DNA from 3 places in the Micromonospora sp. genome. Region 1 is predicted to be linked to each of the others. Evidence: riboswitches for the same ligand, from Rfam matches in the RefSeq annotation. Region 1 holds a riboswitch; each other region holds the start of a gene.
The links. A riboswitch is a leader RNA that binds a small molecule or an ion and turns the genes downstream of it on or off. The one in region 1 is predicted to bind cobalamin.
Positions count from the first base shown of each region.

Region 2: linked by a shared signal. The riboswitch ahead of cobN (cobaltochelatase subunit CobN) and the one ahead of bluB (5,6-dimethylbenzimidazole synthase) in region 1 are both predicted to bind cobalamin.
Region 3: linked by a shared signal. The riboswitch ahead of ACOJTC_RS15320 (ribonucleoside-diphosphate reductase subunit alpha) and the one ahead of bluB (5,6-dimethylbenzimidazole synthase) in region 1 are both predicted to bind cobalamin.

Region 1 covers NZ_JBMDWU010000626.1:1,324-4,592, forward strand. The annotation lists gene ACOJTC_RS32735 (hypothetical protein) at 1-375, shown strand, start outside; gene ACOJTC_RS32740 (phosphotransferase) at 452-1,393, opposite strand; cobalamin riboswitch at 1,493-1,692, shown strand; gene bluB (5,6-dimethylbenzimidazole synthase) at 1,729-2,373, shown strand; gene ACOJTC_RS32750 (hypothetical protein) at 2,447-2,929, shown strand; gene ACOJTC_RS32755 (GNAT family N-acetyltransferase) at 2,916-3,215, opposite strand.
Region 2 covers NZ_JBMDWU010000452.1:3,565-6,833, reverse strand. The annotation lists gene ACOJTC_RS24740 (hypothetical protein) at 1-330, shown strand, start outside; cobalamin riboswitch at 911-1,040, shown strand; gene cobN (cobaltochelatase subunit CobN) at 1,350-3,269, shown strand, end outside.
Region 3 covers NZ_JBMDWU010000281.1:33,730-36,998, reverse strand. The annotation lists gene ACOJTC_RS15320 (ribonucleoside-diphosphate reductase subunit alpha) at 1-1,157, opposite strand, end outside; cobalamin riboswitch at 1,278-1,491, opposite strand; gene ACOJTC_RS15315 (helix-turn-helix transcriptional regulator) at 1,520-2,407, opposite strand; gene ACOJTC_RS15310 (oxidoreductase) at 2,535-3,269, shown strand, end outside.

The DNA of each region.
Region 1 (3,269 bases):
GCACGACCCACACCGCGCACCGAGGCGCCCCCGGGCTTCGGCGGCGACTCGCCGCTGCTGCCGGAGCTGCCGCGACGACCCCGCAGCGGCGGAACCGAGACGGCGGCTTTCACCTTCAGCGACCGGGAGACGGATCTGAACGACCACGTCTTCTTCGCGTGCTACCTGGAGCGCGGCGAGAACGCGCTGGCCGACGCGGGGGTGCCGGCCGGCCGCACCGACACCAGCCGGTGCTGGTACCTGCGACCGGCGCAGGCCGGTCAGTCGATCACACCGGCGGTCACCGAGACCGCCCATGGGCACGTCGTCGAGCTGCGCTTCGGCGCGGGCGGCTTCCCGGCGGCGGTCTGCGAGTACGCCAGCATCGAGCGGTGACCGACCCGAGCCGGGGGAGGCCGGTCGGGATCGGACCGATGTCAGCCGCTCACCGCCGCCGGGATCGCCGCCGCGCTCACTCGCGGAACGCCTCGGTCGCGGCGGTCCGCCGGTTCCACATCGCGGCGGCCACCGGATCGCCCCAGCGCACGCAGAAGTCACGACACCGCAGGCACATCCGGACCATGGCCGCCTGCCGCTCGCCCCAGCCCGGACGCTCGCCGTAGCCGGTGAAGAGGTGATCGAGGTGATCGACCGCCAGGGGATGGTGCATCCGTACGATCCACTCGGTCCACGCGAGGTCCTCGACCGCCGGGCCGAGATGGCACAGCTCCCAGTCGATGACCGCCAGCACCTCGTCGACCGCCTCGTTCACCAGGATGTTCTGCGGGCCGAAGTCGCCGTGCACGATCACCTCGCCGGTGCCGGGAAGACCCGGCACCGTCGCGGGGTCGACGTCGGACAGCCGTCGCCGGGCCTGGCCGCACAGCCGCAGGACTGCAGCGGCGTGACCACCGTCCAGGGCGTCCTGCGCATGCCAACCGGCGACCTCCGCGACGGCAAGCTCGCCGTCGGGGGCCGCCCGGACCTCCGGGACGGGAAAGCTGCCGGCCAGCCCGGACAGTGCGGCCCGCTCGACCGTGAAGCGCTGTCCGGCATCGGGCCCCAGGTAGGACTTGCGCACCGTGCCGGCCACCCGGCTGGTCGCGTTGGTGTATCCGTGCGGCAGCCTCAGCTCCTCGTCGCCGGCCGTCTCGGTCATGCCGTTCTCCCTCTCCGTCGTTCGACGCGCCCGGACCGGACGGACCTCGCCGGCACCGGCTCGTACGGTCGCCGCGCCGCCGTCGCGGACCACGACATCACGTCCCGAAGCCACGGTCTCGAACACCGTGTCGCTGCGCAACGGGTCCGGCACCTCGACCCCGACGTGCTCCTCCCGCCGCACGGGAGTCCAGCGACCGAAGCGCGCCTCGTCGTAGGCCTGGCAGCCGGCCACCTCGGCGAGGACGTCGCACACCCCGGCGTCCCCGTGGACGCCGGAACACGGGGACCCGCTGCGTGTGCTGTCGGGTCGGGCCGTGGCCGGCCGGCGTCGGTGGTGCGGGTTAGCATCGGCGACGGCATGATCGTGCGAGGTGCCCCGCGCATGCGGGGAGAATCGGGAAGCCGGTGTGATTCCGGCACGGGCCCGCCGCGGTGACCGGGGAGCGACCGTCCAGGCGCGAGGAGCGCAGCCACTGGCCCAAGGGCTGGGAAGGCGGACGGGTAGGCGTTGATCCGGGAGTCCGAAGACCGGCCTCGCGTCGAGCGCCCACCCGTCGGGGGTGGGCCGAGCGCAGCGGGAGCCTGCCTGTGGAACTCTACGACGCCATCCACCGCCGCCGGGACGTCCGGGCCGAGTTCACCGGGGAGCCGGTGCCGGCCGACACCCTGCACCGGATTCTCGACGCCGCGCACGCCGCGCCCAGCGTCGGCAACTCGCAGCCGTGGGATTTCGTCCTGGTCCGGGACCCGGCCGTCCGTCGCCGGTTCCATCGGCACGTGCAGGCCGAGCGGGCGACGTTCGCCGCCACTCTGGACGGTGCGGCGGCCGAGCGGTTCGCGCGTATCAAGATCGACGGGGTGCTGGAGTCGACGCTGTCGGTGGTCGTCACCTACGACCCGCAGCGCGGCGGCCCGGCGGTGCTCGGGCGGCACGCCATCGCCGACGCGGGCCTCTACTCGGTCTGCCTGGCCATCCAGAACCTCTGGCTCGCCGCCACCGCCGAAGGGCTGGGCGTCGGGTGGGTGTCCTTCTACCGGGAGCCGTTCCTGGCCGAGCTGCTGGGTGTGCCGGCCGGAATCCGGCCGGTGGCCTGGCTCTGCGTCGGGCCGGTCACCCACCTGGAGGCCGTGCCCGATCTGGAGCGGCACGGGTGGCGGCGGCGCAGGCCCCTCACCGAGGCGATCCACCACGACCGGTGGCTACGGCGGGGGACCGACCAACCGAACAGCTAATTCGGGTACGTCGATGCGACAGCTAGGCTGGCGTCGCACTGAGTCATCGCTCGGCTACGTTGGGAGGAGTTTCATGCGTACCACCGTCAAGGTGTTGGCGGCGTCCGCGCTCGCCGCCCTGAGCCTCGCCGCCGCCGGCGCCACGCCGGCTCTCGCCGCCGCCCCGGCTCCCTTCTGCGAGTCCGGCGCGTCGCAGTTCTACTGCGACGCCAGCAGCACCGGCACGACGACCTGGAGCATCACCTGGTACTCCGGCAGTGTCGGCACCTTCACGACCGCCGGGCCGACTCTCTTCGCCACCTGCCCGGCCAGCAACCTCGGCCACCCCGTGCGGGCCAGCTACAGCTACGTCGACGGCGGCACCACCCAGTACAGCGGCACCACCCAGTTCATCTGCCGCAGCGGCTCCTGGCAGTCGGGCCGTCCCGCGACCGGCGTCCGCGCGGGTGACGCGCGTCCGCCGGACGGGCTCTGGTGTGACCACCACCCGGGCGTCGACGCCGGACTTTCCGGGACCACCGGCACCGACGACCGGACGCCGGTCACGTCGTGGTGATGGCCGCAGCTCGTGAGTAGCTGTACAGGATGTATCCCCGGTAGACGGCGGCGTGGAACAGGTAATGCGCGATGCCCACCATCTCACCGTCGCGCCGTGCGCAGATGCCCCGGATCTGTTCGCCGTCCACCAGGCGCTGCCACGTGCGTTCGTAGCCCTCGTCGTCGACCTCGGTCGCGGGTCGATCCGGCCGGCCCGCCCAGTGCGCGGGGAAACGCCGGGTCAAACCCTCCCACTCTTCGCGGTCACGTCCAGTCAACGAGTCGATGCTCACCACGGCCGCCATCCTCGCATCACCTCCCGCACTGCGGAGGGCGTCGGACGCGGTGTCCGGCGGACC
Region 2 (3,269 bases), on a different contig from region 1:
TGGTTCAGCCGACGGACCCGGGCTGACGAGGGCATCCCGACCAAGCTCGACCGGGAGGCCACCCGGGACGACCTGACCGCGTTGGCGGACTTCGTGGCCGCCCACCGGGGGGTGGAGTTCTATCTCGAACCCGAGACGACCGCCACCGACACCACGGTGGTGGCGATCGCGCACGACGGGGAGTGGATCCGCCGCCGCACCGGCTCCCCACGTACGGCGGCCAAGCTGGCCCACCGGCACGCGGTGCCACTCTACGAGGCGGCGAAGACCGGATACCCGGAGCGGATGCGGGCCTGGAACCGGGCCCACCCCGAGCGTCGCCTCCGCTGACCCCGCAGCCGCGCGTGCAGCGTGGCCGGGGTGGTGGCCCCCGTGGGATGTCGGCCCGTGGGATGTGGGTCCGTGGGGGTGCGGCCACGGCGGCGGGTGCGACCGCCGGCCGCCCCGGTCGCCTGCCACTGCGGGGCAGGGGTGTGGGGGTATGTCGTCGCGGGCCCTTTCGAGCTGATGACGGTGACGGATCGGCCCCGCGGGGTGGGACGACCCGTACCGCCAGGTCGGGGGTGGCCGGGGTGGCGCGGCACCGGATGGGCCTGTGACCGGAGGGCCTGCGGCACCGGAGGGGGCGGCCCCGTGGCACCGGGCCGGGGCCGCCGCCCTCAGGCTGCCCCGGCCCCGGGGTGTCGGGGGGCCCTACCCGGCGCGACAACCGTCCGGTCAGGTCGGCCGTGCCGGTCCCGAGTCGTTGACATCATCAGCTCGACAGCGTGCGAGAGAGGTGTCCCGACCGACCAGGGCCGTGCCGCCCGGATCAGCTCCGTGCCGCCCAGTTCCGCGCCGTCGCGGGGCCGGTGGCCGCCGTTGACCTCGGGGTGAGGAGTGTGGCAGCATTCGCGGCCTGACGGCAGTGAAGGAAGTCGGTGCGATTCCGACGCGGTCCCGCCACTGTCACCGGGGAGCGATCCCCCCTCGTGGGTCACGACCGTGCGTGCACGGTTGGAAGGCCGGGGGTGAGCGTCGATCCGGGAGCCAGGATACTTCGGCCGTCGGAGAACCCCAGGGCGTGGACACCCGAGGAGGAACCGATGACGCACAGCGTCACTGCCGACCCGATCACGGTCGGTGATTTCCGCATCACCGTCGAGCCCGCGCCGCCGCGCGCTCCCACCTCTCCCACCGTCGCCGGCCGTCGCCGGGGCGGTCGGCCTGCCACGTACCGCTGACGGCCGGTCCGGGTGCCCCGCCGCCGGCGGGGTGCGTCGGACCTCCGCCGCCGCTGACCGGCGTCCCTCCCGCCCCGCTCGGCCCGGCCCCGTGGTCGAGCCGGACGTCACTCTCCGGAGCCGAACGTGCGCATCCTGCTGCTGTCCACCGCCGACACCGATCTGCTCGCCGCCCGCGCCAGCGCCGCCGACTACCGTCTCGCCAACCCCACCCGGGTCGACGTGGCCGCCGTGCCGGCCCTGCTCGACGGTGTCGACCTGGCCGTCGTACGGCTGCTCGGCGGGCGGCAGGCGTGGCCGGACGGCCTCGCGGCGGTGCTCGGCTCCGGCGTCCCCACGATCGTGCTCGGCGGCGAGGCGGTGCCCGACGCGGAGCTGATGGCGGCCTCCACGGTGGCCTCCGGGGTGGCCACCGAAGCGCTGTCCTACCTGGTCGAAGGGGGCGCGGACAACCTCGCCCAGCTCGCCCGGTTCCTCTCCGACACCGTCCTGCTCACCGGTGAGGGCTTCGACCCGCCCACCCCCACCCCGCCCTACGGCATCCTCGACCACCACCGCCCGTCCACCCCGGTCGACGGGGCGGACCCGGTGGCCGGGCCGCAGGACGGCGGCGGGCGGCCCACGGTGGGGATCGTGTTCTACCGGGCGCACGCGCTGGCCGGCAACACCGGTTTCGTGCAGACCCTGGCCGACGCGGTCGACGCGGCCGGCGGCGAACCGCTGCCGATCTTCTGCGGATCGCTGCGCGGGCTCACCCCCGGCGACGGGCCGCTGGACCTCTTCGCCCGCTGCGACGCGCTCGTCGTCACCGTCCACGCCGCCGGGGGGACGGTCGCCGCCGATGCCTCCGGCGGGGGCGACGAGGACGCCTGGGACGTCGGCGCGCTCGCCGCCCTCGATGTGCCGGTGATCCAGGCGCTCTGCCTGACCAGCACCCGGGAGCAGTGGGCGGCCAGCGACGCCGGACTGTCCCCGCTCGACGCGGCCATGCAGGTGGCCATCCCCGAGTTCGACGGTCGGATCGTCACCGTGCCGTTCTCGTTCAAGCGGATCGACGCCGACGGGCTGTCGGTCTACGCCGCCGACGCCGAGCGGGCCGCCCGGGTCGCCGGGATCGCCGTCCGGCAGGCCCGGCTGCGCCACCTGCCCAACGCCACGAAGCGGGTGGCGGTCGTGCTCAGCTCCTACCCGACGAAGCACTCCCGGGTCGGCAACGCCGTCGGCCTGGACACCCCCGCCTCGGCGGTCCGGCTGCTCGCCGCCCTCGCCGACGCCGGATACCACCTCGGCGACGCGCCGCCCCCCACCGACGGGGACGCGCTGATCCACGCGTTGATCGCCGCCGGGGGCCACGACGTCGAGTGGCTCACCCCGGAACAGTTGGCCGCCGCCGAGGCCCGGGTGCCGGGGGACACCTACCGGCGCTGGTTCGACCAGGTGCCGGTCGACCTGCGGGACCGGATGCGGGAACACTGGGGTGAGCCACCCGGCCAGCTCTACACCGACGACGGGGACATCGTCCTGGCCGGGCTGCGGTTCGGCAACGTCACCCTGCTGATCCAGCCGCCGCGCGGCTTCGGCGAGAACCCGATCGCCATCTACCACGACCCCGACCTGCCACCCAGCCACCACTACCTGGCCGCGTACCGGTGGCTGGCCGCGCCGGTCGCCGACGGCGGCTTCGGCGCCGACGCGGTGGTGCACCTCGGTAAACACGGCACCCTGGAATGGCTGCCCGGTAAGGGACTCGGCCTGGCCGCCGACTGCGCCCCCGACGCCGTCCTCGGTGACCTGCCGCTGGTCTACCCGTTCATCGTCAACGACCCCGGCGAGGGCACCCAGGCCAAGCGGCGGGCGCACGCCGTCGTGGTCGACCACCTGGTGCCCCCGATGGCCCGCGCCGAGACCTACGGCGAACTGGCGAAACTCGAACAGCTGCTGGACGAGTACGCCACCGTGCAGGCCCTCGACCCGGCGAAGGTGCCGGTGGTCCGGGGGCAGATCTGGGAGCTGGTGCGCGCCGCCGAACTCCACCACGACCTGCAC
Region 3 (3,269 bases), on a different contig from region 1:
CGGTACGCGGCGTCGAACTCCTCGCCGTACAGGTCGGGCAGCTCCGGGGCGTCCGACGGGTCGATCAGCGACCAGTCGCCGTCGGCCTCGACCCGGCGCATGAACTCGTCGGGGATCCAGTTGGCCAGGTTGAGGTTGTGGGTGCGCCGGGCCTCCTCACCGGTGTTGTCCCGCAGCTCCAGGAACTCCTCGACGTCCGGGTGCCAGGGTTCCAGGTAGACGCAGGCCGCCCCCTTGCGCCGGCCGCCCTGGTTGACCGCCGCCACCCCGGCGTCGAGGGTCTTCAGGAACGGCACGATCCCGTTCGACCGGCCGTTGGTGCCCCGGATCAGCGCCCCCCGGCCGCGCACCCGAGACCAGGAGATGCCGATGCCGCCGGAGAACTTCGACAGCTTCGCCACCTGGTGGTAGCGCTCGTAGATGGAGTCCAGTTCGTCGCGCGGCGAGTCGACCAGGAAACACGACGACATCTGGGTGTGCCGGGTGCCCGAGTTGAACAACGTCGGGGAACTCGGCAGATAGGCCAGCGACGACATCAGCCGGTAGAACCCGACCGCCTCGTCGGGCGTGGTGGACAGCCCGCAGGCCACCCGCAGCAGCCAGTACTGCGGGGTCTCCACCACCAGCCGCGACTGCGGGTGCCGCAGCAGGTAGCGGTCGGCCACCGTACGCAGCCCGAAGTACTCGAACCGCAGGTCACCGGCCGGGTCGACGGCGTCGTCGAGTTGGCGTGCGTGCCGGGCCACGAACGCGGCGGTGTCGTCGGCGATCAGGCCGAGGCCGTGGGCGTTCCGGATGGACTCGCTGAACGAGGTCACCGCCTGCCCACGGACCTCCTCGTCCACGTAGGCGGCCAGCAGCCGGGACGCCAGGCGGGAGTACTGCGGTTCCGTGCCGATCAGCTCCGCCGCCGTCTGGATCGACAGCTTGTCCAGCTCGGCCGTGGTCGCCCCGTCGTAGAGGCCGCTGATCGTCCTGGTGGCCACCCGCAGCGGGTCGACCTCGTCCAGGTCGGTGGTCCACCGGGCGACGGCCGTGACGATCCGGTTGACGTCCACCGGCTCGGTGTCGCCGTCGCGCTTGCGGACCCGCATCGCGGGCCGGCGTGGCTCCGCGCCGTCGACGTCGGACGGTGGGCTCTGCGCTGTGCTCGTCATGACCTCTCCTCGCTGTCACCGATGGCCATCGGGACGCGGGAGGACGCCGACGGGCGCGGCACGGCGGCCGGCCCGGGTGCTGGCGTCGGTCGTCCCGCGCGACCTCCGACCGCCGCGCGCAGCAGCGCACGGCGCACTGGCAGGTCTTCGGACTCGTGGGCGTGACCGGGGTCGGTCGCCTACTGGCCGTCGCTTCCCGGACCTCGCGGTCCAGTGCTCGATGACGGCGGTCGTTCCCACTTACCGCTGCGGGGCAGTCCCGGATTTCCACCGGGTTCCCTGTTGCCTCGACCGGACCACCGGGCCCGGCCGAACCAGCTGCGTGGCACACCATATATGGCGTAGATGGGGGAGAGGCAACACTAGATGTCGCGTCGGCGTGTCGGATAACTCTCATCCGACCGCCCGGTGGCCCGCAGTGACGCCAGCAGCCGCAGCGCGTCGGCGTCGGCGCTGCCGGGCTCGGCGGTGAAGACCAGCATGACCGGGCCGGGGTTTCCGGGCAGCGGGTAGGTGTCCCAGTCCAGGACGATGTCACCGACCTCGGGGACCTGGAAGGTCTTGGTGCCGCTGACCGACCCGCGTACGTCGTGCCGGGCCCACAGCCGCCGGAACTCGGCGCTGCGGATGCTCAGCTCACCGACGACGGCGGTGGCCCGGGGGTGGGTGGGGTCCGTGGCCACGGCGGCGCGCATCATGCCGATGTAGTCCATGGCCTGCTGCTCCCAGGACGCGCAGCGCCGCACCGGGGTCGCCGCCTCGTCGAACATCAGCAGCAGCATGTTGAGCCGGTCCGGCGGGTGGTCCGCCGGATCGCCGAGCAGCGCCACCGCCCACGCGTTCCAGGCGAGCAGGTCCAGGTGCCGGCCGAGCACCACCGCCGGGGTGTCCAGCACCCGCAGCAGCCGCCTGGTGCTCTCCGGCACCCGCTCCGGACCGTGGTCGACCCGGGCGGGCGTCGGCCGGCGGGCGGCGCGGGCCAGGGTGAACAGGTGCCGGCGTTCCGCGTCGTCGAGGCCGAGCGCGGCGGCGAGCCCGTCCAGCACGTCGTCGGACGGGCGCACCTCCCGGCCCTGCTCCATCCGCTGGTAGTAGTCGGTGCTCAACCCGGCCAGCAGCGCCCGCTCCTCGCGGCGCAGCCCGGTGACCCGGCGTCGCCCGCCCGGCTCCAGGCCGACGTCACGGGGGTGCAACCGGGCGCGCCGGGCACGCAGGAAGTCACCGAGTTCACGGGCGTACGGACGGGTCATGTCGCCAGTGTGGCGCGGCCCGGACCGGCGTGGGTAGGTCTGCGGGACCTAGGCAACCGGGTGCGACCGGCCCCGCCCGGTCGGGCCCTAGCGTCGGTGGTCCGATCCGACCGTCAGGGAGCAGCAGATGACCTGGACCGCCGACCACATCCCCGACCAGCACGGCCGCACCGCCGTCGTGACCGGCGCGAACTCCGGCCTCGGCCTGGTCACCGCCACCGCCCTGGCCCGGCGGGGCGCCCGGGTCGTGCTCGCCGTGCGCGACACCGCCGCCGGCCGGCGGGCCGCCCACAGCATGGGCGGCGACGTCGAGGTACGCGAGCTGGACCTCGCCTCCCTGGCCTCGGTACGGGAGTTCGCGGCGGCCCAGGCCGCCCACCCTCCGGTGCTCGACCTGCTGGTCAACAACGCCGGCGCGGTGCTGCTCGGCCCGCGCCGCACCAGCGTGGACGGCCACGAGCTGCACCTCGCCACCAACCTGCTGGGCCATTTCGCGCTGACCGGTCTGCTGCTGGGCAACCTGGCCGCGGCGCGGGCGGCCCGGGTGGTCAGCCTCAGCTCGATCACCCACCGCAACGCACACCTGGACTTCGCCGACCTGATGGGCGAGCGCGTCTACCGGGGCTCCACCGCGTACGGCAGGTCCAAGCTCGCCACCACCGTCTTCGGCATCGAACTGGACCGCCGGCTGCGTGCCACCGGATCGCCGGTGCTCAGCGTGCTGGCCCATCCCGGTGTCACCCGCACCAACCTGACTCCCCGGGCCTGGTCCCACCAGGGTCGGCGCGGCCGGATGATCGCCCGGCTCGGCCTGCTGGCCACCCAGCCGGTCGAGCAGGGTGCGCTGCCCCAACTGCGCGCC